DNA from 3 places in the Streptomyces sp. NPDC002054 genome. Region 1 is predicted to be linked to each of the others. Evidence: riboswitches for the same ligand, from Rfam matches in the RefSeq annotation. Region 1 holds a riboswitch; each other region holds the start of a gene.
The links. A riboswitch is a leader RNA that binds a small molecule or an ion and turns the genes downstream of it on or off. The one in region 1 is predicted to bind cyclic di-AMP.
Positions count from the first base shown of each region.

Region 1 (9,932 bases):
TGCCGTTCGCCGCGGCCCCGCGGGCCGGGGAGTGCCCCGCCCAGGCCAGGGTCAGGATGTCCTCGCCCTTCAGGAACCGCTGGCAGCGCACGCCGCCGGTGGCCCGGCCCTTGCGCGGGTACTGGTCGAACGGGGTGAGCTTGGCCGTGGCCACCGAGTCGTCCAGGGTGCCGTGCGAGCCGGCCACGCTGAACACGTACGCCTCCGCGCCCGGGTCCACCGCCGAGAAATGGATCACCTTGGCGTTCCCGGCGAGCTTGATGCCCGCCATGCCGCCGGCCGGCCGGCCCTGCGGGCGCACCTGCCCGGCCGGGTAGCGCAGCAGCTGGGCATCGTCGGTGATGAAGACCAGGTCCTCCTCACCCGTGCGCAGCTCCACCGCGCCCACGATCCGGTCGCCCTCCTTGAGGGTGATGACTTCCAGCTCGTCCTTGTTCGCCGGATAGTCCGGCACCACCCGCTTGACCACGCCCTGCTCGGTGCCCAGCGCCAGACCCTGCGAGTTCGCCTCGTCCAGGGAGAGCAGGCAGACCACCTTCTCGTCCGGTTCCAGGGCGGACAGGAACTCGGTGATCGGGGCGCCGCCCGCCAGGTTCGGGGCCGCCGCCGTGTCCGGCAGCTGCGGAAGGTCGATCACCGACAGCCGCAGCAGCCGGCCGGCCGAGGTGACCGCACCGACCTCGGCCCGGGCGGTCGCCGCCACCTGCGAGACGATCAGGTCGTGCCGGGTCCGCTTGCCGTCGCCCTCGGGCAGCGGCTCCGCCGTCACCGTACGGGCGAGCAGGCCCGTGGAGGACAGCAGCACCCGGCACGGGTCGTCCGCGACCTCCAGCGGGACCGCGGCCGGCTGGGCACCCGCCGACTCCAGCAGCACCGTACGCCGCTCGGTGCCGAACTTCTTCGCCACCGCGGCCAGTTCCGCCGAGACCAGCTTGCGCAGCTCGCTGTCGGACTCCAGGATGCCGGTCAGCTCGTCGATCTCGCCGGTGAGGCGGTCGCGCTCCGACTCCAGCTCCAGCCGGTCGAACTTGGTGAGCCGGCGCAGCGGGGTGTCCAGGATGTACTGGGTCTGGATCTCGCTCAGCGAGAAGCGCTCGATCAGGCGCTGCTTCGCCTGGGCCGAGTTCTCGCTCTCCCGGATCAGCGCGATGACCTCGTCGATGTCGACCAGCGCCACCAGCAGGCCCTCGACCAGGTGCAGCCGGTCCCGGCGCTTGGTCCGGCGGAACTCGCTGCGCCGCCGCACGACCTCGAAGCGGTGGTCGAGATAGACCTCCAGCAGCTCCTTCAGGCCCAGCGTCAGCGGCTGCCCGTCCACCAGCGCCACATTGTTGATGCCGAAGGACTCCTCCATCGGCGTCAGCTTGTAGAGCTGCTCGAGTACGGCCTCCGGGTGGAAGCCGTTCTTGATCTCGATGACCAGGCGCAGGCCGTGCGAACGGTCGGTGAGGTCCTTGACGTCGGCGATGCCCTGGAGCTTCTTCGAGCCGACCAGGTCCTTGATCTTCGCGATGACCTTCTCGGGACCGACCGTGAAGGGCAGTTCGGTGACGACCAGGCCCTTGCGGCGGGCGGTCACGTTCTCCACCGCCACGGTGGCGCGGATCTTGAAGGTGCCGCGGCCGTTCTCGTACGCGTCCTTGATGCCGGACAGGCCGACGATCCGGCCGCCGGTCGGCAGGTCCGGACCCGGTACGAAGCGCATCAGCGCTTCCAGATCGGCATGCGGGTACCGGATCAGGTGCCGGGCGGCGGCGATGACCTCGCCCAGGTTGTGCGGGGGCATGTTGGTGGCCATGCCGACCGCGATGCCGGAGGCCCCGTTGACCAGCAGGTTCGGGTACGCGGCCGGCAGCGCGACCGGTTCCCGCTCCTGGCCGTCGTAGTTCGGCGTGAAATCGACCGTGTCCTCGTCGATGGACTCGGTCATCAGCGAGGTCGCGTCGGCCATCCGGCACTCGGTGTACCGCATGGCGGCCGGCGGGTCGTCGTTGCCCAGGGAGCCGAAGTTGCCGTGGCCGTCGACCAGCGGCAGCCGCATGGAGAAGGGCTGCGCCATGCGCACCAGCGCGTCGTAGATCGACGCGTCGCCGTGCGGATGCAGCTTGCCCATGACCTCGCCGACGACGCGGGCGCACTTGACGTACCCGCGGTCGGGGCGGAGGCCCATTTCGTTCATCTGGTACACGATCCGGCGGTGCACCGGCTTCATGCCGTCCCGGGCGTCCGGCAGGGCGCGGGAGTAGATCACCGAGTACGCGTACTCGAGGAAGGAGCCCTGCATTTCGTCGACGACGTCGATGTCGAGGATCTTCTCCTCGAAATCCTCCGGCGGCGGGGTCTTCGTGCTGCGGCGGGCCATCGCTGCGGCGCTCCTTATCCAAGTGGACCGGGCTGATCGGGCTGATCGGGCGGGCTGGTCGGGCTGATCGGGCTGGGTCTGACGCGGACCATTGTGGCCCCACGCTCTGACAACGCCGACTCCGACCCTGGGGGTACCCCGGATGGAGTCCCGGGGGAAGTGACCCGGGAACTTCTCCACGGGTCGACGCGCTTGCATACAGTGACAGGTCTGACAGGAATCCCAGCATCGCCATCGAAGGGACCACATGCCCATGGGTCACACGGCCACCGAGCAGACCGCCTCCGGCGGCCTGACAGCGACCGAGCACCGGCTGGCCAACGGCCTGCGCGTGGTGCTTTCCGAGGACCACCTGACCCCGGTCGCCGCGGTCTGCCTCTGGTACGACGTCGGCTCGCGCCACGAAGTCAAGGGCCGTACCGGTCTGGCTCACCTCTTCGAGCACCTGATGTTCCAGGGCTCGGCGAGCGTCCCGGGCAACGGGCACTTCGAACTGGTCCAGGGTGCCGGCGGCTCCCTCAACGGCACCACCAGCTTCGAGCGCACCAACTACTTCGAGACGATGCCCGCCCACCAGGTGGAGCTCGCCCTGTGGCTGGAGGCGGACCGGATGGGCTCGCTGCTGGCCGCCCTGGACGACGAGTCCATGGAGAACCAGCGCGACGTCGTCAAGAACGAGCGCCGCCAGCGGTACGACAACGTTCCGTACGGCACCGCCTTCGAGCGGCTGACGGCCCTGGCCTACCCGGAGGGCCACCCGTACCACCACACCCCGATCGGCTCCATGGCCGACCTGGACGCGGCCTCCCTGGAGGACGCCCGCGCCTTCTTCCGCACGTACTACGCGCCCAACAACGCGGTGCTCTCGGTGGTCGGCGACATCGACCCCGAGCAGACCCTCGCCTGGATCGAGAAGTACTTCGGCAGCATTCCCGGCCACGACGGCAAGCAGCCGCCGCGGGACGGCACGCTGCCCGACATCATCGGCGAGCAGCTGCGCGAGGAGATCGTCGAGAAGGTCCCGGCCCGCGCTCTGATGGCCGCCTACCGGCTGCCCCACGACGGCACCCGCGACTGCGACGCCGCGGACGTGGCCCTGACCATCCTCGGCGGCGGCGAGTCCTCCCGCCTCCACAACCGTCTGGTACGCCGCGACCAGACGGCCGTCGCGGCCGGCTTCGGCATGCTGCGGCTGGCCGGGGCCCCCTCCATGGGCTGGCTGGACGTGAAGACCTCCGGCGGCGTCGAGGTGCCCGACATCGAGGCCGCCGTGGACGAGGAGCTCGCGCGGTTCGCCGCCGAGGGCCCGACCGCGGAGGAGATGGAGCGCGCCCAGGCCCAGCTGGAGCGCGAATGGCTGGACCGGCTGGGCACGGTGGCCGGCCGGGCCGACGAACTGTGCCGGTTCGCCGTGCTGTTCGGCGACCCGCAGCTGGCGCTGACCGCCGTCGGCCGGGTGCTGGACATCACGGCCGAGGAGGTGCAGGCCGTGGCCGCCGCCCGGCTGCGCCCCGACAACCGGGCCGTGCTGGTGTACGAGCCGCTGGCCGAGGAGAACGGCGACGGCGAGAACGACGCGAACGACGCGAACGACGAGAACGAGGGGGCGGAGCAGTGAGCGACACCGCAGCCGTCACGATGACCTTCCACCCGCAGCCGCAGGCCGGCGAGGCCCGCCCGTGGGCCTTCCCGGCCCCCGAGCGCGGCACCCTGGACAACGGCCTGACCGTGCTCCGCTGCCACCGGCCCGGCCAGCAGGTGGTGGCCGTCGAGATCATCCTCGAGGCCCCGCTGGACGCCGAGCCGGCCGGCCTGGACGGGGTGGCCACCATCATGGCCCGGGCGCTGTCCGAGGGCACCGACAAGCACTCCGCCGAGGAGTTCGCCGCGGCGCTGGAGCGCTGCGGAGCCACCCTCGACGCGCATGCCGACCACCCGGGCGTCCGGGTCTCCCTGGAGGTCCCGGCCTCCCGGCTGCCCAAGGCCCTCGCGCTGCTCGCCGAGGCGCTGCGCGCCCCCGCGTTCGCCGACGAGGAGGTGGACCGCCTGGTCCGCAACCGGCTCGACGAGATCCCGCACGAGCTGGCCAACCCGGCGCGCCGGGCCGCCATGCAGCTGTCCAAGGAGCTCTTCCCGGCCGCGCTGCGGATGTCCCGGCCGCGCCAGGGCACCGCGGAGACCGTCGCCCGGATCGACTCCGCGGCCGTACGCGCCTTCTACGAGGCCCACGTACGCCCGGCAGCCGCCACCGCGGTGATCGTCGGCGACTACGCCGGCACGGACCTGAACGCCGTTCTGGCGGACACCCTGGGCGCCTGGACCGGCGGCAGCGCGGCGCGGCGTCCGGCCACCGCGGTGACCGCCGACGACACAGGCCGGGTGGTCATCGTGGACCGGCCCGGTGCGGTCCAGACCCAGCTGCTGATCGGCCGGATCGGTCCGGACCGGCACGACCGCGTCTGGGTGCCGCAGGTGCTCGGCACGTACTGCCTGGGCGGCACCCTCACCTCCCGCCTGGACCGGGTGCTGCGCGAGGAGAAGGGCTACACCTACGGCGTCCGCTCCTTCGGGCAGGTGCTGCGCTCCACCGCCCCGACGGCTCCGGAAGGTGCCACCGGCGCGTCCATGCTCGCCATCAGCGGCTCGGTGGACACCCCGAACACCGGTCCGGCGCTGGAAGACCTCTGGAAGGTGCTGCGGACGCTGGCGGAGGGCGGCCTGACCGATGCCGAACGGGACGTGGCGGTTCAGAACTTGGTGGGCGTGGCCCCGCTGAAGTTCGAGATGGCCGCCTCCGTCGCGGGCACCCTCGCCGACCAGGTCGAGCAGCAGCTCCCGGACGACTTCCAGGCGGAGTTCTACGCGCGGATGGCCGAAACCGGCACGGTGGAGGCGACTTCGGCGGTGGTCAGCGCCTTCCCGGTGGACCGTCTGGTCACCGTCCTGGTGGGCGACGCGGCACAGATCGAGGCCCCGGTGCGGGCGCTCGGCATCGGTGAGGTCACCGTGGTCGCCAACTGACCGTACGGTCGTCAACTGGCCTCCGGACGGCGTCCGGAGGTACGGGTTCCGGCATGGGGTCTGGCACGGGGTCTTGGTGGTTCATCCGCCAAGACCCCTTTTGCTCGCCTAATGTCCGATTAAGTGGAGTGGTTCCCCGTATGCCGTGTGGCGTACGCAACAAAAAGGCGCGTCTGTTTGGCGATTGACTGATGATCCGCCTAGCGTCGGTCCCGCTGCCCGTCAGCTGTAACCGCCGCACCCGCGGCACCGGGCAGCAATCGCCGAGTCCCCGTCAGGCGCGAGCCTGGGGAGCCGGGGACCCACATCAGTCCCTGGGGTGAATCGGTCCGCCTCGCCAGAGGGGGGCCGTAGGAGACCTTCCTGCTCCGAACCCGTCAGCTAACCCGGTAGGCGAGAGGGAAGGAAAGGATCAGCCCCTTCATGGCGTTCGGCAGTCGTGCCGCCGGTTCCGGCAAGCACCGTGGTTCCAGCCGTCTGAGCAAGAAGACCGCCGGCATAGCCGGGATCGCAGCCCTCGCCACCACCGGTGTCGTCGGCTCCTTCGCAGCTCCGGCCTTCGCCGCGGACAACGATCACGCGAATCTCGACACCGGTCTCAACGCCGTCGTGGTCGGCGACGACCTGGCCGGCGACATCGAGACCCAGGCCGCGGCCCAGCAGCACGCCGCCGACGCTGCCGCCGCCAAGGCGCAGGCCGAGGCCGAGGCGCAGCAGCGGGCCGCCGAGGCGAAGCGTCTGGCCGAGGCGAAGGCGAAGGCCGAGCGCGAAGCCAAGGAGCGCGCCGAGCGCGAGGCCGAGCGCAAGCGGCTGAACACCTTCGTCTCCCCGCTGGGCGACTCGTACGTCTCCACCCAGTACAAGGCCGGCGGCGGCATGTGGTCCTCCGGCAGCCACACCGGCATCGACTTCCACGCGGACTCCGGCACCGTGGTCCGCTCGGTGGGTCTCGGCACGGTCGTCGAGGCCGGCTGGGGCGGCGCGTACGGCAACAACGTCGTCATCAAGCACGCCGACGGCACCTACACCCAGTACGGCCACCTCCTCTCCCTGAGCGTCTCCAAGGGACAGCAGGTCACCCCGGGCCAGCAGATCGGCCTGTCCGGGTCCACCGGCAACTCCAGCGGCCCGCACCTGCACTTCGAGGCCCGGACCGGCGCGGACTACGGCTCGGACATCAACCCGATCACCTACCTGCGCAGTCACGGCGTCAGCATCTGACTCTGGTCTGACTCAGGCCCGCAGCACCCGCAGCATCGAAGAAGACCCCCGGCTCACCGAGCCCGGGGGTTTTCTTCTTTTGTTTTCCGTCTCCGCTCGGAAATAATCGTGTGCTGCAATAGAGTCGGGACAATGACACCAGCATTAAGCGGAGGTCCGGTCTTGCGTATTCCTGCGCACGCGGTGTGTACGGCAATCCGCGACGATATCGTCACCGGAGTCTTCGAGCCCGGGAGCAGACTCACCGAGGAACTTCTGGCCCGCCGGTACGGGGTCTCCCGGGTCCCGGTGCGCGAGGCGCTGCGCACGCTGGAGTCCGAGGGCTTCGTCACCACCCGGCGGCACGCGGGCGCCTGCGTGGCCGAGCCGACCGAGCAGGAGGCGGCCGACCTGCTGGAGCTCCGGATGCTGCTGGAGCCGCTGGCCGCCGCGCGGGCGGCCCGGCGCCGCACGGACGCGCACCTCAAGGTGCTCCGCGGCCTGGTCCGGCTGGGCCGGGAGCGGGCCCGGCAGGGCCAGGGCGAGGATCTGCGGGCCCTGGGAGGCTGGTTCCACGAGACCCTGGCCCAGGCCTCCGGCAGCCCCGGGCTGATCGCCCTGCTCACCCAGCTCCGGCACAAGGTGGCCTGGATGTACGCGGTGCAGGTGCCCGCCCAGCCGGTGGAGTCCTGGGCCGAGCACGGGGCGATCGTGGACGCGGTGGCCCGCGGCGACGCGGAACGGGCCCGGGCGCTGACCGCGGCGCATGCGGAGCGGGCCGCCGAGGCGCACCGGATGAGGGGGCGGAGGTCGGGCGCCGGACCGGTGAGGACTTCGCAACCTGCCGTAAACATGTCGAGCGGCCGGCATTAACAGAAGCCGTATACAAAGAGCGGGTGTATTACCGCCCGGGTGTGAGCCGGGTGTGAATTCGGCATCGGCCGGAATTCCCCGTTGCCCGTAATCCGGAATTGCGGAAGCGGGGAAAACGATCGGAGCCGCGGCCCCCGTCCTCCGGGGCCGCGGCTCCGCCACGTGTGCACGACTCGGGACGAACCCGAAGGGTCAGACCGTCTCGGGAAGTTCCTCGAGACCCTCCGCGACCAGCTTCGCCAGGCGGTCGAGCGCCACCTCCGCGCCCTCGGCCTCCGACGCGAGGATGATCTCCTCGCCGCCCTGGGCGCCCAGGCCCAGCACCGCGAGCATGGAACCGGCGTTGACGGGGTTGCCGTCCACCTTCGAGATGGTCACCGGGACGCCGGAAGCGGTCGCCGCACGGACGAAGATCGAGGCGGGACGAGCGTGCAGGCCCTCGGCCCAGCCGACGTTGACGCGGCGCTCTGCCATGGTGATGCCCTTCAGGTTCTTACGGTTGTCTAGACCAGTCTCTCACGACGCCCGGAATGCTCCGACCGACCTCCGACCGACCTTCGGCCCGAGTCTTCTGCCGTTCGGCCTTCCCCAGCTTGCACCGATTTGCCCCTACCCGCCTAACGCGCCGCGCGAGCGCTCCCCGGCCCGTTCGGGCCGTAGGATCAGGCCATGACCACCGCGTCGGATCCTTCGTACCCGGCCCACTGGGAAGCGGACGTCGTACTGCGCGACGGCGGCACCGCCCGGATCAGGCCCATCACCACCGAGGACGCCGGCCGGCTGGTCAGCTTCTACGAACAGGTCTCGGACGAGTCGAAGTACTACCGCTTCTTCGCTCCCCATCCCCGGCTCTCCGACCGCGACGTGTACCGCTTCACGCACCACGACTACGTGGACCGGGTCGGCCTCGCCGCCACCATCGGCGGGGAGTTCATCGGCACCGTCCGCTACGACCGGACCGGCCCCGACGGCCGCCCCGCCTCCGGTACCGCCGACCAGGCCGAGGTCGCCTTCCTCGTCCAGGACGCGCACCAGGGCCGCGGAGTCGCCTCCGCCCTCCTCGAACACATCGGCGCGGTGGCCCGCGAACGCGGCATCCGCCGCTTCGTCGCCGAGGTGCTGCCCGCCAACAGCAAGATGATCAAGGTGTTCAAGGACGTCGGCTACCAGCAGCGCCGCACCTTCGAGGACGGATCCGTCCACCTCACCCTCGACCTCGAACCCACTGCGGAATCCCTCGCCGTCCAGCGCGCCCGCGAGCAGCGGGCCGAGGCCCGCTCGGTGCAGCGGCTGCTCGCCCCCGGCTCGGTCGCGGTGATCGGAGTCAGCCGGTCCGGTGCCGGCGTCGGCGCCGCCGCCCTCCGCAACCTGCGCGACAGCGGCTTCCGCGGCCACCTGTACGCCGTGAACCACGCGCTCGCCCCCGGCATAGCCGGCGACCTCCTCGAAGGGGTCCGCGCCTACCGGACCCTCACCGACATCGGAGCCCCGGTCGACCTCGCCGTGGTCGCCGTCCCCGCCGAGCGGGTCCCCGAAGCAGTCGCGGCCTGCGGCGAACACGGCGTCCAGGGCCTGGTGGTCCTCTCCGCCGGCTACGGGGAGAGCGGGCCCGAGGGCCTCGACCGGCAGCGCGAACTGGTGCGCCAGGCCCGGTCGTACGGCATGCGGATCATCGGCCCCAACGCCTACGGCGTGATCAACACCTCACCCGAGGTGAGCCTGAACGCCTCCCTCACTCCCGCCCCCGCGCCCGCCCGCGGCCGTATCGGCCTGTTCACCCAGTCCGGCGCCATCGGGATCGCCCTGCTCTCCGGTCTGCTGCGGCGCGGCGAAGGCCTGTCCTCCTTCGTCTCGGCCGGCAACCGCGCGGACGTCTCGGGCAACGACATCCTCCAGTACTGGTACGAGGACCCCGACACCGACGTGGCCCTGCTGTACCTCGAAACCCTCGGCAACCCGCGGAAGTTCACCCGGCTCGCGCGCCGCACCTCCGCCGTGAAGCCGGTGGTCGTCGCGAAGGGCGGCCGGCACAGCGGAGCCACCCCCGCCGGACATGCGGTGCCCGGCACCCGGCTGCCCGACGCCACCGTCTCGGCCCTGCTCCGGCAGGCGGGCGTGATCCGCGTGGACACGGTCACCGAACTGGTGGACGCGGGCCTGCTGCTGGCCTCCCAGCCGCTGCCGGCCGGCCCGCGCGTCGGCATCCTCGGCAACTCCGAGTCGCTCGGCGTGCTCACGTACGACGCCTGCCTCTCGGAGCGGCTGCGCCCGCACCCGCCACTCGACCTGACCACGGACGCCACCCCCGCCGACTTCCAGGACGCCCTCACCCGGGCGCTGGCGGACGAGGCCAACGACGCGGTCGTGGTCACCGCCATCCCCTCGGTGGGGGAGCCCGGCCTCGCCGACGACCTCGCGGAGGCACTGCGGGCGGCGGTCGCGGCCGGGCCGGCCAAGCCGGTCCTGGTGGTCCATG
Region 1 covers NZ_JBEOXT010000003.1:112,114-122,045, forward strand. Annotated here, with positions in the region: gene ABT123_RS03710 (DNA gyrase/topoisomerase IV subunit A) at 1-2,362, opposite strand, end outside; gene ABT123_RS03715 (M16 family metallopeptidase) at 2,616-3,980, shown strand; gene ABT123_RS03720 (M16 family metallopeptidase) at 4,001-5,383, shown strand; cyclic di-AMP (ydaO/yuaA leader) riboswitch at 5,635-5,794, shown strand; gene ABT123_RS03725 (M23 family metallopeptidase) at 5,807-6,604, shown strand; gene ABT123_RS03730 (GntR family transcriptional regulator) at 6,767-7,456, shown strand; gene ABT123_RS03735 (HPr family phosphocarrier protein) at 7,649-7,930, opposite strand; gene ABT123_RS03740 (bifunctional acetate--CoA ligase family protein/GNAT family N-acetyltransferase) at 8,126-9,932, shown strand, end outside.

Region 2 (9,932 bases), on a different contig from region 1:
GGCGGTGACCGGCTTGGACACCGAGCCGATGAGGAACGGGGTCCGGGGCGTGACAGGCGTCCCGTTCCCGTCCCGTCCCCACGTGCGCTGATGCACCACCTGGTCGGCGCTGATGACGGCGTACGCCAGACCGGGCGCGCGAGTGCGCTCCCTCTGCTCCTGTATGTACGCATCGACCCGGGTGAAGTCGCCCTGTGCCCGGTCGGCCGCAGTGGCAGGTCGTACAACTCCCACAACTCCCAGGAATAAGAGGGTCACCAGACCCACTGCGCTCAAACGTCGCACGCCCCACCTCCATAACCATACGACCGTACGGTTATGACGTTACCGTACGGCTATATGGTTAAGCCATGCCTCGTGTTGCCGACCATGACGAACGCCGCCTCCAAGTCGCCGCCGCGGTGCGGCGGCTCATCGCCGCCGAGGGCCTGACAGGTGTGACCGTCGCCAGGACCGCCGCCGAGGCGGGGATTTCGGTCGGGCTCGTCCAGCACTACTTCCGCAACAAGGACGAGATGCTGCTGTTCACCTACGGCCACGTCCTGGAGCGGATCGAGCACCGGGTGACCGCCCTGATCGCGCGCTCCGAATCCATCGGTACACGCATCGAGCACATCGTCCTCGACGCGCTGTCGGAGAGCATGCCGCTGGACGACGAGCGCCGGCAGGAATGGCGGGTCGCGCTCGCCTTCACCGGCCGCGCGGCCGACGAGCCCCGGCTCAGCGAGGTCAAGGTCGCCGCCCTGAACCGCACGCGCGCCCTTCTCGTACAGGCGCTCACCAATGCCAAGGAGTGCGGCGAGGTCGCCCCGGAGACCGACTCGGCGCGAGAGGCGGCACGTATCGCGGCGTACGCCGAGGGCCTCACCGCCCACCTCTACGCCGACCCCGCCGGGATGCCGCCCGCCGCAGCCCTCGCCGCCCTCGGCGACCACCTCGCCACCGTCTTCTCCGGCCAATGCCGCCTCCGCCGTCGGGCCCCCGGCGAGCGCCCGACGTAGGCCCGCCCAGGCCGATCAACTCGTCGATCAGCACACCAGGCTCCTGCTCCCGCGGCGCGGATGGGGGTCAATCGCCGGGCCCTTCGGGATCAGCCGCTTGCCGAACCGGCGTGGTCAGCGCTGCTGCGCTGGGTGGCTGAGACGGACGCCTGCGGGCACTCGCCCTGGCACTTCACGACGGCTTCACAGAAGCCGCACGACGATGCTTGCGCTGAAGGGCGCGTGAAGCGCACACCCACCGACTCGACACGGCGGTCGACGTACCGTCACAAACTCTTGTGCGCCCCCTGATGAGGAAAACGCCCGTCAGGGACACCCCCTCATCTCGCCCCCTGTCACGACAAGGGGCACGAGAGCCCAGGTCAGCGACGCCGGATGCGTGAGCGGACGTGCTGGAACGGGCCGGTCTGGAGCGGATGAGACGGCACAGTGCAGCGCTCTGACCAGGCATTGCCGGACCTCGGTGGACGGAGCGGAATGCTCCGGCACGATCTTGCCGGGACTTTTAATCCGTTGGTTGTCGGTTCGAGTCACCGCCGTCTTCGGGTGGGGCGCTTTGCCGTGCCTGGGGCGTCCGGTGGTCTGATGTGAGCCCGAGGTGAGCCCGGCGGTACGAACGGCCTGCCGCGGGACCAGCCTCACCGCGGCCCCGGCAGCCATCCGCGCGACCTCGGGCAGGACGCTGGTGTACGTGTCCGAGGTGATGGTGAGGGAGAAGTGGCCGAGCAGCGTCTGTACGACCTTCATCCCCTGACTGTGCCCGTTCCTCGATCAGGCTGGGTTAACCGGAGCAGGCGCTGGGGCCGCTGGTGGCCTCCTCCACGATCGACCAGCGGGCGCTGACTCCGCTGCTGTGGCATACCGCCGTTCGGGGGATCGGGAACGCGGACTATCCGTAGGCCTTCGAGGTGGCTGTCGCCCGGCAGTCGGAAGCCGTCGATGCGATCACCGACAACGAGGACCGGCCCGACTTCCACCACACGATCGAGCCGCTGGAGGTGTCGGGACAACTCGTCACCTACATGTCGGAGGCGTTCTTCCCTCAACTCATGGCCGGTGACACCCCGGACCTGGTGGCGATGGAGACGGGCATCACCGCTCTCCTCACCCGGCACGAGGAGCAGACGGTTCCTACGTCAAGACGACGCAACCCCGTTGTCTGAGGAGGTCGATTAGACCTGTCTCGGGCTCAATATTGTTCCAGCGGAGGTCTAGTTTTTCGAGTGAGGGCAGTCCGGCCAGCCAGTCCGGCAGACTGCTGAGGTGGTTGCTCCGTAGGTCGAGGTGGCGGAGCAGTGGGAGCCCCGCCAGGGGCTCCGGGAATTCCGCCAGTGCGTTTTCCCGGAGGTCAAGGTGACGCAGTTCGGCCAGGTCGGCGACGGATTCCGGTAGGCACCTCAGCGCGTTGCCACGTAGCCATAGCTCGCGGAGGTTGCGAAGCCGACCGATGGTGCCAGGCAGCGCGGCCAGGTGATTGCACTGGGCACGAAGCTCCACCAGCCCGGTCATTGCGGCGGTGGTCTCCGGGAGACTGGTGAGATGGTTCTCGCCGACATTGAGGTAGCGGAGTCCGCTAAGCCGCCCCAAGGATGGGGGAAGCTCCTTCAGCTGGTTGTCGTGCAGATAGAGATACTCGGTGAGGGGCAGCTCGGTGAGTCCATCTGGTACCGAGGCAAGCTCGTTGTGCCCCAGGTCCAGTGTGTGCAGATGCCGTAGCCGTCTGATCTGTGGGGAGATGTGTTTCAACTCATTGTCCGCAAGGATCAGCACCTGGAGTTCGGTCCGCTGCCATAACGACTCTGGCAGTACCCCGAGCTTGTGCTTCCACAGGTTGAGCGTCGTTGTCACGCGGTCATCCCTTCCAGGGCTGATCGGCATCGCTGTCGTAGCTTATGTTCGGTGCCGCCGGCTTCAGGCAAGCAGAACGCGTTTCCGACGGAGTTGGAAGCCGGCGCGGCCAAACATCTGACGCTTGAGCATCTTGCGCTGCTGGAGGCGGGTTAGAGTCGCCGCGCGAGCCGCTCCGTCCGCTGACCATGACGGTCGTCGGCGAAGGGCCACCAGCGGACCAGGGCGATCGAGCGCCCGGGGCTCGCGGACCGCGTGGAGGTCGTAGCAGGCGGGTCGGCCGCCGGGTCCGAGACTGTTTCCGACCGCGCCCCGCCGGCACCCCGCCAGCCAGTTCGACTACAGAACGTTACTGGGCTGAGAGACCGTGCTGGACGCCGACGGAGCGAGGGGCGCACTGTCCAGCCACGCGAAAGCCACCTCCCCCAGCGGGCAACACAGCCCGCTTCCGGAGGCGGCTCCCTGCGTGACTGCCCGTCAGAATATCCGTCCGGCGTGCGTCACGCGTGCGTCACGTGCGTCAGATTTGCGTCAAGATATCGCCCGTAACGCACGTATTGCACATAACGCACACTCACCGAAACCGCAGGTCAGAGGCCCTTTTCGGTGGGCTCAAGGATCGCCACGCACTCCACGTGGTGGGTCATCGAGAACAGATCGAAGACGCAGATGCAGCAGCTGGGATCGGCGCCGTCGGCCAAGTCTCGGGCCAGGGCCAGCGGTCAGCCCTTGCGGACAACCCACAAGACGGCCACCCAGAGGCAGCCGGAGCCCTTGGGCGCCCGCTCAGAACGGCTCACGCACCGGGACCGGGATGATCACCAAGTGCCGGCCCGCCCGCCGTCGTACGCACGATCCGCGCGCGTACGACGACACGAGACGATCCGTTCGAGGTGGGCAAGGGCCTGAAACGTCGAGACCGCTCCTGCGGCTCAGTGCGAGGAGGCCCGTCTATGGACGGCCCGCTCGCGGTCCTCCGGCGCCAGCCTGACCCATAACCGGGCAACTTGTTCCAGCTCCGCTTCCGGCGTCACCGCTCGCCGGCAAGGTCGAGGTCTCCGGCCCGGGCGTCGCTCGACGGGAGAGCCACCGGCTTCGGGCGACGCCACGGGTGGGCGATCGGACGGGAGACCGGGCGCCACCAGGGATCCACGGGCAGCGTTCCGGCAGGCTCGAAGGGCTCGCCGGGACGCGGGAGCGCCACCGGCTGGCCGGCCTCTTCGGCGGCGTCTACCGTCCACTCCCCCGGCTCCGCCCAGGCGTGGGGGGAGAGGTTGAAGGTGCCCCAGTGGATCGGCAGCATCACTCCGTGCGGGGTCCCGCCCTGGAGGTCGAGGTGGGCGCGCATGCCCTCCTCCGGGGTCATGTGGATGTCCGGCCAGTACTCGCTGTAGGCGCCGATCTGGATCATCGTGGCGTCGAAGGGGCCGTGCGCGGCGCCGATCTCCTTGAAGCCGGGGAAGTAGCCGGTGTCCCCGCTGTGGAAGATCCGGTGCTCCTCGCCCGCGACCGCCCAGGAGGCCCAGAGGGTGTGCTGCTGGTTGCGCAGGCCGCGCCCGCAGAAGTGGCGGGCCGGAGTGGCGGTGAGCGAGAGGCCGGCGATCCTGGTGGTCTCGTTCCAGTCCAGCTCGCGGATCCGGTCCTCGGACACGCCCCAGCGCTCCAGGTGCGCGCCGACGCCCAGCGGCACCGCGAAGACGGTGTCCGTGCCGGCCAGGGCCTTGATCGTGGGCAGGTCGAGGTGGTCGTAGTGGTCGTGCGAGATCACCACCGCGTCGACCGGACCCAGCACGGCCAGCGGCACCGGCACCGGGTGCAGCCGCTTGGGGCCGGCGAAGGGGAAGGGAGAGCACCGCTCTCCCCAGACCGGGTCGAACAGCACCCGGCGCCCGTCGATCTCCGCGAGCACGCTGGAGTGGCCCATCCAGGTCAGCCGCAGGCCGCTGACCGGCGGTTTCGCCAGGTCGGCCAGGGTGGTCGGATGGACCGGGATGGGCGCGCCCGGGCTGCGGCGGAGGCGCTGCTCCTTGTGGAAGTAGATCTTCGCGAACTCGCGTTTGGAGCCGGACGGCCTGGTACGCGCCCCGACCGGGTTCTGGAAGACGCCGTCCGCGAAGTTCGGCGAGCGGCGGATCCGCTCCATCCGCTCGCCGGACGGGTCCGCGCCGAAGGCTTCGGACCGCAGCTCACGCAGCTGCTGACGCAAGGGACGGGAGCCGGTCAAGGCGCCTCCTGGGACGGTGGTGGTAGGGACGGTGTACTAGGTGTCTGCCCTTCCCAACGCACACCGAGGCCGAAGGATTCCGCTCCCGGCGCCCGTCCCCTCAGTCACAGGGGAAGCAGGTCCGGGCGCTTGGGCTCCACATGGTCTCCGGAGGACTCCCCGCGCAGCCGCCGCCCGATCCACGGGACCAGGTGTTCGCGCGCCCACTGGATGTTGTCCCGGGTGACCTCCGCGGAGCCGCGCGGCCTCAGCGGCGGCCAGGGCTGGTCGGGATCGGCGGGCACCTCGAGGCCGAGTACCTGGCCGGCCCGCAGGGCGACCCGGGTGTGGCCTTCGGGTGAGAGGTGCAGCCGGTCGTCGTCCCAGGCCCGCCGGTCCTGTACGGACTTCAGCGACCAGAGGTCGAGCACCGGGCAGTCGTACCGGTCGGCGATGGCCCGGACGTGTGCGGTGTACGTGGCCACCTTGCCCCTCAGGTGCCGGAGCACGGGCACGCCGCGGGTGTCGAAGCCGGTGGTGATCATGACCAGGCCGACGGCCCGGGTGAGGTCGGCGACCGCCGCCTCGAAGCGTTCGGCCACGTCGTCGGGGTCGCTGCCGGGCCGGATGATGTCGTTCCCGCCGGCGCAGAAGGTCACCAGGTCGGGTGCGAGCTCCTTGGCCCGCGGTACCTGCTCGGCCACGATCTGGTCGAGCAGCCGCCCCCGCACGGCGAGGTTGGCGTACCGGAAGTCGTGCTCCTCGCGGCGGTCGGCCAGCAGGACGGCCAGCCGGTCGGCCCAGCCGACGAAGGTGTCCCCCGGTCCCGGGTCCCCCACACCTTCGGTAAAGCTGTCACCGATCGCCGCGTATGAGCCAATGGTCTGGAATGTCGAGTTCGTCGTATCGTCGTCGCCTGCCACGTCGGCTTATCTTTCCCCGACACCTGTGACCTACGCGACCGTAGCCAGGGGTTGACGGACCGTGATCTTTGCCACCCGCCCGCGAGGAATACCGCCGGGGCCGGGAATCCCCCTCGGATTCCCGGCCCCGGCCTACTGGCGGACTTCAGTCCGTCAGACGCTCACACCCTTCGAGCGGAGGTAGCTCAGCGGGTTGATGTCCGAGCCGTAGTTCTTCCCGGTGCGGATCTCGAAGTGCAGGTGCGGGCCGGTGGAGTTGCCGGTGGAGCCGACGAGGCCCACCTGCTGGCCGGCGGTGACGCTCTGGCCGACCGAGACCGAGAGCTGCGACATGTGGCCGTACTGCGAGTAGTGGCCGTCGGCGTGCTTGATGATGACCTCGTTGCCGTACGAACCGGCCCAGCCGGCCGAGACCACGGTGCCGGCGCCGACCGCCTTCACGCTGGTGCCGGCCGTCGCGGCGAAGTCCACGCCGGAGTGCATGCCGCTGGACCACATGGCCCCGCTGGCCTTGTACGGGGTGGAGACGCGGGCGGTGACCGGGGCGACGAAGCCGCCGGCGGTGGCCGCACCGGAGGACTTCGTGTCAGCGGCAGAGTTCCCGGCCGGGGCGGGCTCCTGCTCGGGCGCCGGGGCCGGGGCCGCCTGCTCCTGGGCCGGGGCCGCCTGCTCGGGGGCGGGGGCTGCCTGCTCGGGGGCGGGGGCGACCTCGGCAGGCTGCTCGGGGGCCGGCGCGGCCTCGGCAGGCTGCTCCTGCGCGGCCTGGGCGTCGGCGGGAGCCTCGGCGGCGGCCTGGGCCGCACCCTGGCCCTGGCCCGGGGCGCCGACCTTCAGCTTCAGGCCCGGGTGGATCATCGACGGGTCGGAACCGACCGCCTCGCGGTTGTTGTCGTACAGCTGCTTCCAGCCGCCGCCGACCTGCCGGTCCTGGGCGATGTCCGAGAGGCAGTCGCCGGAGACCACGGTGTAGACGGAGGGAAGCTGGACCGCCTTGGGGGCGGCGGCCGGCACGGCCAGGGACTGGATCTGCGTCTGGACGGCGACCCGGGCGGCGCTCTGGGCCGCCAGCGCGGTGGGGGCCTGGGTGACGGGGAGTTCGGCGGCGTTCGCGCCGGTGGCACCCAGCAGCGGGAGCGCGAGGGCCGCACCGCCGGTGCCGGCCGCGACGAAACCGCGGGCTATCGGGCTGGACTTGGGACGGCGGTGCTTACCCTTTGCAGGCATGGCGAATTCCTCTCCGTCGCCTGCGAGGTGAGCTGTCGGGTTCGGACTGGAGATGTCCGGCAGTACATCCGATGCACATCACATGTACATCGGGTGTACGGCTTCACCCCGAGCCGTCCCGGCACAAAGATCCGGAACAGCGGCTTACCTGGTTCCCCCGCTCCTGCCGCGCACGTGAATGGTCGGGTGCGGTTTTCCGGGAGGCGGCAGGATTCGGCGTTCCACCCGGATCGGTCGTGACCGTATTCCAATTCGGGCGCACAGAACAAGCCATGAATTTGCGGTAGGAATCATGAAAGTGATGGATCACCGGAATTCCCGTCACCCTCTGTCCATTCCGGACCGGCAACACCCGTTCGGGCAAGGCAATTCGGCCACGCCGAGCCGCCACTCAACGTCACCGTATGATCCTGCTCACGAGGCATCACCGACGCGGAGGAGTTCCCGTGACGCAACAGATACCCCACCATTCGTCCACTGAGCCCGAACTGTCCGGAGTGCGCAACTTCCGTGATGTGGGCGGTTTGTCGACCTCGGATGGGCGACAGGTCAGATCGGGAGTTCTGTTCCGAAGCGGACATCTCGCACATGCCACCGAAACCGACGCAGAGTTTCTCGCCTCGCTCGGACTGCACACCATCTTCGACTTCCGGAACTCCGCCGACCACGCCTTGGAGGGACCCGACGTCACCCTGCCGGGTGTCCGGAATGTCGGCATTCCTCTCTCCGACCCGGCGGACGGCAAGGAGTTCTGGAAGATGGTCCGCGACGGCGACCTCGAGCAGCTCCGAGGACTGCTGGGCGAGGGCCGGGCGGCGGCCCGGATGACCCGGTCCTACCGGGAGATCATCCGGACCCGCACCGCCGAGCACAGCCGGGTGGTGCACGCCCTGGCCGAGGACAGCGTGCCGGCCCTGATGCACTGCGCCGCCGGCAAGGACCGCGCCGGGCTCTCCATCGCCGTCACCCTGCTCGCGCTCGGTGTGGAGCGGGAGGCGATCCTGGCGGACTACCTGGAGTCCAACGCGCCGCACCGCCGCTACCGGGTCCGCCGCAGCAGCGACTCCGCGGAAGCCCGCTCCCCCGAGGTGATGGCCCTGCTCGCCCCGCTGTTCGACGCCCGCGCCGAGTACCTGGAGGCGGCCTTCGACACCATCGGGGAGACCTGGGGCAGCGTCCCGGCGTACCTGGCCGAGGGCCTCGGGCTCAGCCCCGAGACCCTCGACCGCCTGCGCGAACGACTCCTCGACTAGCCGAAACCAGCCGTGCCCGAAGCAGGCCGTCAGCGGTTGGCGACGGCCTGCTTCACCAGGGTCCGGCCGAAGTCCCACATCAGGCCGCCGCCGCCGTGCGCCTCGTCCATGACCGCCCGGAAGGCGGTCACGAACCGGTCCACGTCCTGCTCGTCCACGACCAGCGGCGGGATCAGCTTGATCACCTCCAGGTGGTCCCCGGAGACCTGCGTGAGGATCCGGTGCCGCTGCAGCAGCGGCACCACCACCATCTGCGCGAACAGGCCCTTGCGGGCCGCCTGCAGCATGGTCCACCGGCTGCGCAGGCCCAGCGAGGACGGCCGGCCGAACTCGATGCCGATCATCAGCCCGCGCCCCCGCACCTCGTGCAGCAGCTCGTACTCGTCCACCAGGGCGGCCAGCCGCCCGCGCAGCAGGTCCCCCATCGCCCGGGCGCGGGCCACCAGGTCCTCCTGCTCCAGCACCGACAGGACCGCGAGCCCCGCCGCCATGGCCTGCGCATTGGAGCCGAAGCTGGCCGAGTGGACCAGCACCCGGTCCATGGAGGAGTAGACCTTCTTGAAGATCCAGTCCTTGCCGAGGGTGGCCCCGACCGGCACGTACCCGCCCGAGAGGGCTTTCGCCACGCAGACCAGATCCGGCTCGACGCCGCCTTCATGCTGGTACGCGTAGAAATCTCCGGTACGTCCGAGCCCGGTCTGCACCTCGTCCGCGATGAGCAGCGCCCCGTGCCGGTGGAGCAGCTCCCCGGCCGCCCGCAGGAAGCCGGGCGGGGTCTCGTGCACCCCCTTGCCCTGGATCGGCTCCACCACAAAGGCCGCCACATCGCCCTTGCGCAGTTCCCGCTCCAGCGCCGCCAGGTCGCCGAGCGGGACGGCGGTGTCCGGCAGCAGGGGTGCGAAGCCCTCGCGGAAACCGTTCTCGCCGTTGACCGAGAGGGAGCCCGTGGTGAGCCCGTGGAAGGCGTGGGCGCAGTAGAGGATTCTGGGTCGGCCGGTGACGTACCGGGCGAATTTCAGCGCGGTCTCCACGGCCTCGGTGCCGCTGTTGCCGAAGAAGACCCGGTCCAGGTGCGGGCTGTGCGCGAGCAGCTTTTCGGCGAGCAGCCCGGGCAGTGGCTGGCAGTCGAACCGGGTCAGATCGGCCAGCTGGGCGTCCAGGACGTCGTGCAGCGCCTTCCGGACGACCGGATGGTGCCGGCCCAGGCCCATCACCCCGAACCCGGCGAGCATGTCGAGGTAGTCGTTCCCCTCGGCGTCCCAGAAGTGCGCGCCCTCGGCCCGGACGTAGACCTTGTCGAAGCCGATGGTGTGCAGCATCCGGGGCAGCTGGTGGTTGAGGTGGCGGGTGTGCAGCTCGTACCGTTCCGCTCCGCGCTCGGCCAGCAGGGCCCGGAGGTCGAACTCGGTCACGACTTCTCCCGGTTCCCCGAGACCGTCTCGCGGGCGGCGCGCAGGGACTCCTTCAGCGATCCCATGGT
Region 2 covers NZ_JBEOXT010000017.1:131,092-141,023, forward strand. Annotated here, with positions in the region: gene ABT123_RS18175 (serine hydrolase domain-containing protein) at 1-234, opposite strand, end outside; gene ABT123_RS18180 (TetR/AcrR family transcriptional regulator) at 351-1,001, shown strand; gene ABT123_RS18185 (hypothetical protein) at 1,910-2,164, shown strand; gene ABT123_RS18190 (leucine-rich repeat domain-containing protein) at 2,133-2,849, opposite strand; gene ABT123_RS18195 (MBL fold metallo-hydrolase) at 3,880-5,073, opposite strand; gene ABT123_RS18200 (SGNH/GDSL hydrolase family protein) at 5,178-5,975, opposite strand; gene ABT123_RS18205 (M23 family metallopeptidase) at 6,129-7,199, opposite strand; cyclic di-AMP (ydaO/yuaA leader) riboswitch at 7,202-7,394, opposite strand; gene ABT123_RS18210 (tyrosine-protein phosphatase) at 7,646-8,452, shown strand; gene ABT123_RS18215 (aspartate aminotransferase family protein) at 8,482-9,864, opposite strand; gene hpnH (adenosyl-hopene transferase HpnH) at 9,861-9,932, opposite strand, start outside.
Region 2: another riboswitch for cyclic di-AMP. It lies ahead of ABT123_RS18205 (M23 family metallopeptidase); the one in region 1 lies ahead of ABT123_RS03725 (M23 family metallopeptidase).

Region 3 (9,932 bases), on a different contig from region 1:
CTCGCCGACCAGCGGCTCAGCAAGAACCCGGCGCACCATGCGGAGCCCGCGCACGCCAAGGGCAAGACCGGGATTCCGGGGGAGCGCAAGGCGGAGTTGATGACCCATCTGCTCAACATCGACCCGCCGGACCACACCCGGCTGCGGCGGCTGGTGTCGAAGGCCTTCACCCCGCGCCGGGTGGCCGAGTTCACCCCGCGGGTCCAGGAGCTCACCGACCACCTGATCGACAACTTCGCCGGCCGGGGCGAGGCGGACCTCATCCACGAGTTCGCGTTCCCGCTCCCCATCTACGCCATCTGCGAGATGCTCGGCGTACCGCGGGAGGACCAGGACGACTTCCGCGACTGGGCCGGGATGATGATCCGGCACGGCGGAGGTCCGCGCGGCGGGGTGGCCCGGTCGGTGAAGCAGATGCGGAACTACCTGGTCGAGCTCATCCACCGCAAAAGGGATGATCTGGGCGATGACCTGATTTCGGGTCTGATCCGGGCAAGCGACCACGGCGAGCACCTGACCGAGAACGAGGCCGCCGCCATGGCCTTCATCCTGCTCTTCGCCGGCTTCGAGACCACCGTGAACCTCATCGGCAACGGCGTCCACTCTCTCTTCGCCAACCCGGACCAGCGCAGCCGCCTCCAGGCCTCCCTCGCGGCCGGGGAGACCGGACTGCTCGCCACCGGGGTCGAGGAACTGCTCCGCTACGACGGCCCGGTCGAGCTGGCCACCTGGCGGTTTGCCACCCGCCCGCTGACGCTCGGCGGACAGGACATCGCGGCCGGCGACCCGGTCCTCGTCGTCCTCGCCGCCGCCGACCGCGACCCCGCCCGGTTCGCCGATCCGGACATCCTGGACCTCTCCCGCAGTGACAATCAGCACCTTGGATACGGGCACGGAATCCATTACTGCCTGGGTGCTCCGCTGGCCCGGCTGGAGGGACAGACAGCGCTTGCAACTTTGCTGACGCGGATTCCGGATCTGGAGCTCGCCGTGGAGCCCGAGGCGCTGCGCTGGCGCGGCGGGCTGATCATGCGTGGACTGCGCACGCTTCCGGTTCGCTTCACACCCCGCTAATTAACTGACCGCAGGTCAACAGCCCGGGTGCCCACTGCCGCCCCGCTGTGACCTTCGCGTGATCTGCGCTGCATCGACTTGTGACAAGCGTTCGAGGAGCGCTAGGTTCCGTGACCTCCCCGCTGTCACGCGAAAGGTCCACCCTCATGCGTTCCGGGAACGGCCGCCATCGTCGGCCCCGTCAGGCCCCTGCGATCGTCGTCACGGCCGGAGTCACCGGCTCCGCCCTGGCCATGCCGCTGCTCGCCGCCACCAGTGCGAGCGCGGCGGACACCGCCACCTGGGACAAGGTCGCCGAGTGCGAGAGCGGTGGCACCTGGAGCGCCGACTACGGCAGCGGTGCGTACGGCGGGCTCCAGTTCACCCAGGAGCAGTGGAAGGACGCCGGCGGTCTCGACTACGCCCCGCGCGCCGACCTGGCCAGCCGCTCCCAGCAGATAGCCATCGCCGAGCGGGTGCTGGCCGCCGACGGGCCCGGAGCCTGGGCGCACTGCGGGGAGTCGGCCGGACTGACCCGCAACGGCCCCGCCGCCGCCGTGGACCCGGGCCAGCCGGGCCCCCAGCCGGACCGGTCGCTCGCCCCGGTCCGCCCGGAGGACCGCCCGGAGGACTCCGGCAGCTCCGACCCGACGGCCGTGCCGGGCGGGGTGTTCACCCCGGGCATGCCGGTCATGCCGGCCCCGCTGCCGCCCACCGAGCCGGTCGCGCCCACCGCGCCCACTGCGCCGGTCGCACCCACCGCGCCCGGTAAGCCGACCGCGCCGGTCGGTGAGACGCCGGCGCCGGGCACCACCCCGACCCTGCCCGCCACCCCGGGCACTCCGGGTACTCCGGGCACCCCCACCGGCCCGACCACGCCCGGCACTCCGACCGGCCCGGTGGACCCCACCGCCCCGCCGGTCGCGCCGACCACGCCCGGCACGCCGACCACCCCGGCCACTCCGGGCAGCCCGACGACCGACCCCACGGCCCCCACGGCACCGGTGAGCCCCACGGCGACCACCGACCCGGCGACGCCCGTCACCGACCCGAGCGGCGCCCCGGTGGCCGGCACGGACACCGGCACCGGACGACACCGCGGTGCACCCGCCGCCGAGGAAACCGCCGCAACCAATGCCAAGTCGGAAAAAACGGACCCGACATACACCGTGAAGGCCGGCGACACCCTCGGCGACATCGCCGACGCCAAGGGGCTCAAGGGCGGCTGGAATGCCCTCTACGCGGCCAATGAGCAGGTCATCGGGGGCGACGCGGATCTCATCAAGCCGGGCCAGAACCTGGATCTAAGCCAGAAATAGGGCCAGTTCGGGCGACCGGAAAGCCCCTAATGTCCGTTGTGAGCAAGTGAGACATGCGTCTCTTCCGGTCAACTGGCGTGTCCTCCCTGTGACCTTCCGCGAATCCGCCCCTCACCTGCGCAAACACCCTTTCGGGGAGCGCAAGTAGGGGCGGTTTTGTGCTCGAAACGCTCGTTGAACATCCGGGGCAGACCTGTCTACCTTCTGAATCGCTCGCCACCGCGGGCCTCTTCGACCGCATCGCCGAATCCTGCCGGCGGACGGAGGGAACAGTCGTCGCGTCAAGCGCCGAAGGCAGGAGCGGGGGAACCAAGGTAAGTGCCGGACCCGGACGGCCGTTGAGAGACGGTCAGCGGGAATGGCTTGGGGTTAAGCCACGCGCTAGGTCGCGAGGCCGGGCAACTCACTCGCCCGAACCCGACAGCTCACCTCGTAGGCGTCGGTGAGGAGAAGTTCCATGCTGCTTTCCGGCAAGGGCAAGCACCGTCGCGCCTCCAAGGCCACCCGGATCGTCACGCTCGCCGGTGTCACCGGTGCCGCGATCGCCGCCCCGCTGATGGCTGCGGGCACCGCGAACGCCGCCACCGCCTCGCAGTGGGACACCGTCGCCAAGTGCGAGTCCGGTGGCAACTGGTCCATCAACACCGGCAACGGCTACTACGGCGGCCTGCAGTTCTCCGCCTCCACCTGGGCCGCGTACGGCGGCAAGGCGTACGCCGCCACCGCCAACAAGGCTTCCAAGGCCCAGCAGATAGCCGTCGCCGAGAAGGTCCTCAAGGGCCAGGGCAAGGGCGCCTGGCCGCACTGCGGCAAGGGCCTGACCAACTCCGCGTACACCGGCGGCTCCACCGGCACCTCGAACGGCTCCGGCACCGAGGTCAAGCAGGCCAAGCCGAAGACCGAGACCAAGCGCACCGAGACCAAGCGCACCGAGACCACCACCACCCGGTCCGAGCGCTCCCAGGCCCCGGCCCCGTCGAAGCCGGCCACCAAGCCGGCCGCGAAGCCCGCCGCCCCCCTCGCCGTGAAGACCGGCACCGGCTCCTACGAGGTCAAGGCCGGCGACACCCTCGGCGCCATCGCCGACGCCAACGGCGTCCAGGGCGGCTGGCAGCACCTGCACGACCTGAACAAGGACATCGTTGCGGATGCCGATCTGATCTACCCGGGCCAGAAGCTGAAGCTTTCCTGACACCCGGCTGAATGGCCGGCACTTCCCGGCACATCCCGGCGCAGCACTCCCGCCCGGCGCGTCCCCGACGTGCCGGGCGGTGGTGTGTCCGGCGGAATTCAAGGGTCCTATGTCCTGTAAGGAGGGTATTCGGGCCCTTTTTCGTCCCAGGACCCGGGCGGTCGACCGGCCCACTGCCCGGAGCCGGTTAGGCTCTAGACCGGCAGGGGCCTCCCACGGCCCCACACGCCACCGCACACCCAGCGTCACATCCCAGAAGGAGATGCTCGTGCCGTCCATCGACGTCGTCGTAGCCCGGGAAATCCTGGACTCCCGAGGCAACCCCACGGTCGAGGTCGAGGTGGGCCTCGACGATGGCAGCACCGGCCGTGCTGCCGTCCCGTCCGGCGCCTCCACCGGTGCCTTCGAGGCCATTGAGCTCCGTGACGGTGACCCCAACCGCTACATGGGCAAGGGCGTGGAGAAGGCCGTTCTCGCGGTCATCGAGCAGATCGGCCCGGAGCTCGTCGGCTACGACGCCACCGAGCAGCGCCTGATCGACCAGGCCATGTTCGACCTGGACGCCACCGACAACAAGGGCTCGCTCGGCGCCAACGCCATCCTCGGCGTCTCCCTCGCCGTCGCGCACGCCGCGTCCGAAGCCTCGGACCTGCCGCTCTTCCGCTACCTCGGCGGCCCGAACGCGCACCTGCTGCCCGTTCCGATGATGAACATCCTCAACGGTGGGTCGCACGCCGACTCCAACGTCGACATCCAGGAGTTCATGATTGCCCCGATCGGCGCGGAGTCCTTCTCCGAGGCGCTGCGCTGGGGTGCCGAGGTCTACCACACCCTCAAGAAGGTCCTGCACACCAAGGGCCTCTCCACCGGTCTCGGTGACGAGGGCGGCTTCGCCCCGAACCTGGAGTCCAACCGCGCCGCGCTCGACCTCATCGTCGAGGCCATCAAGCAGGCCGGCTACGTCCCGGGCAAGGACATCGCGCTCGCGCTCGACGTCGCCGCGTCCGAGTTCTACAAGGACGGCAAGTACGAGTTCGAGGGCCAGTCCCGCTCGGCCGCCGAGATGACCGAGTACTACGCCGAGCTCGTCGACGCGTACCCGCTGGTCTCCATCGAGGACCCGCTCTTCGAGGACGACTGGGCCGGCTGGAAGGTCATCACCGACAAGCTGGGCGCCCGCGTCCAGATCGTCGGTGACGACCTGTTCGTCACCAACCCGGAGCGCCTGGCCCGCGGTATCGAGGAGGGCTCCGCGAACGCCCTGCTCGTGAAGGTGAACCAGATCGGTTCGCTGACCGAGACCCTCGACGCCGTCGAGATGGCCCAGCGCAACGGCTTCAAGTGCATGATGTCGCACCGCTCGGGCGAGACCGAGGACGTCACCATCGCCGACCTCGCCGTCGCCGTGAACTGCGGTCAGATCAAGACCGGCGCCCCGGCCCGCTCGGACCGCGTCGCCAAGTACAACCAGCTGCTGCGCATCGAGGAGATCCTCGACGACGCCGCGGTGTACGCGGGCCGCTCCGCCTTCCCGCGCTTCAAGGGCTAATCACCCGGCCTCGGGTCTAGCCTCCGTACGTCCCCGCACCCGGTCCCGTACCGTGTGCGGGGACGTACTGCGTACACAGGGGAGGCGGGACATGGCCGGGAACCGGGATCGGTTCTCCACCGCGACCAGGCTCAAGCAGCTCGGCGAGCGGACCGCAGCCCACGTCTACCGATCGCAGTCGCGCCGTCAGGTACGCCGCAGCCGGCTCACCGGCAGGGCCGCACTGCTGGTGCTCGTCCTCTGTACGCTGGTTGTCGCCCTCGCGTATCCGATGCGCCAGTACGTCTCCCAGCGCTCGGAGATCACGGAGCAGCAGCGGGCCGCGGACGAGGCGCGCCAGCGACTCGAGGAGCTGCGCGACGAAAAGGCCCGCTGGCAGGACCCGGCCTATGTGAAGCAGCAGGCACGCAGACACCTGCACTTCGTACAGCCCGGGGAGATCGGCTACACCATGATCGATCCGACCGCCGAGGCCGAGGAGCGTCGCCGCAACGAACACGGAGCGGCCGACCGCCCCTGGTACTCCAACGTCTGGGACGGCGTCGACAAGGCCGACCGCCCCGTCGCCAACTGAGTGCGCCAACCAAGTCAGACCGAGCAACCACGAAGAAGAGACCTCTCCAGGCATGCAGACGCCCCCGCCCCAGACCGAACGGACCGAGCCGACCGACGCCGACATCGAGGCGTTCCAACAGCAGCTCGGCCGCCCGCCCCGCGGGCTGCGCGCCATCGCGCACCGCTGCCCCTGCGGGCAGCCGGACGTGGTCGAGACGGCCCCCCGCCTCCCCGACGGCACCCCCTTCCCGACCCTGTACTACCTGACCTGCCCGCGCGCCGCCTCCGCCATCGGCACCCTGGAGGCCAACGGGGTGATGAAGGAGATGCAGGCCCGGCTCGCCGAGGACCCGGAGCTGGCCGCCGCCTACCGGGCCGCGCACGAGGACTACATCGAGCGCCGGGACGCCATCGAGGTGCTGGAGGGCTTCCCGAGCGCGGGCGGCATGCCCGACCGGGTGAAGTGCCTGCACGTGCTGGTCGGCCACTCGCTGGCGGCCGGCCCGGGTGTGAACCCGTTCGGTGACGAGGCCCTGGCGATGCTGCCGGAGTGGTGGGCCAAGGGCGCCTGCGTCACCCCGTGCGCCGGGGATGCCGGGAACGCCGAGAACACCGAGAAGACGGAGTCCGAGGCGTGACCCGGGTCGCCGCCATCGACTGCGGTACGAACTCGATCCGGCTGCTGATCGCCGACTGCACCCCGGAGACGGGCGAGCTGGTCGAGCTGGACCGCCGGATGACCATCGTCCGGCTCGGCCAGGGGGTCGACAAGACCGGCCGGCTGGCCCCGGAGGCCCTGGAGCGGACCTTCGCGGCCTGCCGCGAGTACGCGGCGGTCATCAAGGAACTGGGCGCCGAGCGCCTGCGGTTCGTGGCCACCTCCGCCTCCCGGGACGCCGAGAACCGGGACGTGTTCGTCCAGGGCGTGCTGGACATCCTGGGCGTCGAGCCCGAGGTGATCTCCGGGGACCAGGAGGCGGAGTTCTCCTTCACCGGCGCCACCAAGGAGCTCGTCGCGCACGATCACCTGGAACGGCCCTTCCTGGTGGTCGACATCGGCGGCGGCTCCACCGAGTTCGTGGTCGGCGAGGAACACGTCCGGGCCGCCCGCTCGGTCGATGTGGGCTGCGTACGGATGACCGAGCGGCACCTGGTCGTGGACGGGGTCGTCACCGACCCGCCCACCGAGGCGCAGATCGCCGCCATGCGGGCGGACATCGAGGCGGCGCTGGACCTGGCCGCGGAATCGGTGCCGCTGGCCGAGGCCCGCACCCTGGTCGGCCTGGCCGGCTCGGTGACCACGGTCGCCGGGATCGCGCTCGGCCTCGCGGAGTACGACTCGGCGGCGATCCACCACGCCCGGATCCCGTACGAGAAGGTCCGCGAGATCAGCGAGCGGATGCTGACCTCCACCCACGCGGAGCGCGCCGCGATCGGCGTGATGCACCCGGGCCGGGTGGACGTCATCGGTGCCGGTGCGCTCGTCCTGCTGGCCATCATGGAGCGGATCGGCGCCACCGAGGTCGTGGTCTCCGAGCACGACATTCTTGACGGAATCGCCTGGTCGGCCGCCTGAATGTGACATGACAGGGGGGTCGGTGACCCCCCGCTCGAACGAACTTCGTGAAGTTCTTCACAAGGAAAAGGGGCCTGGTGGGCCGCTGGAAGGGCCTTCAGAGGCCCTCCGGACGCCCTCAGGCCCCTTTTGTGCGCGCGTTTGTGCGAATGGCGGGAGCTGCGGGTTCCGTATCGGAGTTATGGCCAAAGCCGGTGGTCCAGTCCACTTGAGGGCCTGGAGGCCAGTTCAGACCGGGTGTACAACGACTCCCGTTACACCGTGGTTCCCGTTGCGCGCCATGACCTGGGTCACGTGGGCGGCGCAGTGTAGCAGAGGGTCTGTCTCACCTTGTGAAGGGGCTCACGAGCGTCCCTCTACCGGGTGCTGGATACTCGTTCCATGAGCACCACGGAGCGTCCCAGGATCCTCGTAGTAGGAGGTGGGTACGTAGGCCTGTACGCAGCCAAGCGCATCATGAAGAAGATGCGTTACGGCGAGGCGACCGTCACGGTCGTCGACCCGCGGTCGTACATGACCTACCAGCCCTTCCTCCCCGAAGTGGCCGCAGGCAGCATCTCGCCGCGGCACGTTGTCGTCCCGCTGCGACGCGTGCTGCCCAAGGCTGAGGTTCTCACCGGCCGGGTCACCACCATCGACCAGGACCGCAAGGTCGCCGTCGTCACGCCGCTGGTCGGCGAGGCGTACGAGCTGCCCTTCGACTACCTGGTGATCGCGCTCGGCGCCATCTCCCGCACCTTCCCGATCCCCGGCCTCGCCGAACAGGGCATCGGCATGAAGGGCGTCGAAGAGGGCATCGGCCTGCGCAACCACGTCCTCGAGCAGCTCGACAAGGCCGAGTCCACGACGGACGAGAACGTCCGCCGCAAGGCCCTCACCTTCGTCTTCATCGGCGGCGGCTTCGCCGGCGCGGAGACCATCGGCGAGGTCGAGGACATGGCCCGCGACGCCGCGAAGTACTACACCAACGTGAAGCGCGAGGACATGCGCTTCATCCTGGTCGACGCGGCCGACAAGATCCTTCCCGAGGTCGGCCCCAAGCTGGGCGCCTGGGGCAAGGAGCACCTCGAGTCCCGTGGGATCGAGATCTACCTCGGCACCTCCATGGACTCCTGCGTGGACGGCCACGTGGTGCTGAAGAACGGCCTCGAGGTCGACTCCAGCACGATCGTCTGGACCGCCGGCGTCAAGCCGAACCCGGCGCTGGCCCGCTTCGGCCTGCCGCTCGGCCCCCGCGGTCACGTCGACGCCGCCCCGACCCTCCAGGTCACCGGCACCGACTACATCTGGGCCGCGGGCGACAACGCCCAGATCCCGGACGTGGCCGCCCGCAAGGCCGGCGTGGAGAACGCCTGGTGCCCGCCGAACGCCCAGCACGCGCTGCGGCAGGCCAAGGTGCTCGGCGACAACGTCATCTCCGGCATGCGGGGCTTCCCGCAGAAGGAGTACTCGCACTCCAACAAGGGTGCGGTGGCCGGTCTCGGCGTCCACAAGGGCGTTGCGATGATCGTCATGGGCAAGATGAAGATCAAGCTCAAGGGGCGGCTGGCCTGGTACATGCACCGTGGCTACCACGGCATGGCCATGCCGACCTATAACCGCAAGATCCGCGTCTTCGCCGACTGGACCCTCGGCATGTTCCTCAAGCGCGAGGTGGTCTCCCTCGGCGCGCTGGAGACCCCGCGCGAGGAGTTCTACGAGGCTGCAAAGCCGGCTCCGGCCGCTGCCGCCCCGGCGCCGGCCGAGAAGGCCAAGGCGTCCTGACGCCGGACCGGGCCCGAGCGCCCGGTCCCGCATCACCCGGTACGACCTGCATGACCTGTACGACCTGTACAACCCCGAAGGGGCTGCCTGCCATCCGTGGTGCGGGCGGCCCCTTCGGCGTACCGGAGGCCCACGCTGGGTAGTCGGAAATGTCGAGCCTTTGTGGAGGTGTTCGCCATGACCGACGCCGCACCGCGGCTGGCCGCTCTTGCCGAGACCCTGCTGGGTGCACCGCTGCCCGTGCGCATCCGTGCCTGGGACGCCAGTGAGGCGGGCCCGCCGGGCGCCCCCGTGCTGGTGTTCCGGCATCGCCGCGCCCTGCGCCGGCTGCTGTGGAAGCCGGGTGAACTCGGGCTGGCCCGGGCGTGGGTCGCGGGCGACCTGACCATCGACGGCGACCTCTACGAGGCCCTCGGCCTGCTGTCGGGCCTGCTCTGGGAGCGGCCGAAACCGGCCACCGCCCCGGCGCGGGGTGCGGTGCGGCGGGCGGCCCTGCGAGACCTGCTGGCGCTCGCCGGGCCCTGGCTGCTGCCGCCCCGGCCCCCGGCCGAGGAGGCGCCCCACCGGTCCGGGACGCAGCACACCCGCTCCCGCGACCGGCAGGCCATCCGTCACCACTACGACGTCGGCAACGAGTTCTACCAGCTGGTCCTCGGCCCTTCCATGGTGTACTCCTGCGCCTTCTGGCAGCCCGGCGGCACCCTGGAGCAGGCCCAGCACGACAAGCTCGACCTGGTCTGCCGCAAGCTCGCGCTGGCCGAGGGCGACCGGCTGCTCGACGTCGGCTGCGGCTGGGGCTCCATGGCCCTGCACGCGGCCCGGGCGTACGGGGCCAAGGTCACCGGGGTCACCCTCTCCCGGGAGCAGGCGCTGTACGCCCGCAAGCGGGTGGCGGAGGAGGGCCTGGCGGACCGCGTCGAGATC
Region 3 covers NZ_JBEOXT010000004.1:208,704-218,635, forward strand. Annotated here, with positions in the region: gene ABT123_RS05540 (cytochrome P450 family protein) at 1-1,074, shown strand, start outside; gene ABT123_RS05545 (LysM peptidoglycan-binding domain-containing protein) at 1,221-2,372, shown strand; cyclic di-AMP (ydaO/yuaA leader) riboswitch at 2,649-2,826, shown strand; gene ABT123_RS05550 (transglycosylase family protein) at 2,830-3,564, shown strand; gene eno (phosphopyruvate hydratase) at 3,827-5,113, shown strand; gene ABT123_RS05560 (FtsB family cell division protein) at 5,205-5,687, shown strand; gene ABT123_RS05565 (DUF501 domain-containing protein) at 5,740-6,306, shown strand; gene ABT123_RS05570 (Ppx/GppA phosphatase family protein) at 6,303-7,244, shown strand; gene ABT123_RS05575 (NAD(P)/FAD-dependent oxidoreductase) at 7,626-9,008, shown strand; gene ABT123_RS05580 (class I SAM-dependent methyltransferase) at 9,186-9,932, shown strand, end outside.
Region 3: another riboswitch for cyclic di-AMP. It lies ahead of ABT123_RS05550 (transglycosylase family protein); the one in region 1 lies ahead of ABT123_RS03725 (M23 family metallopeptidase).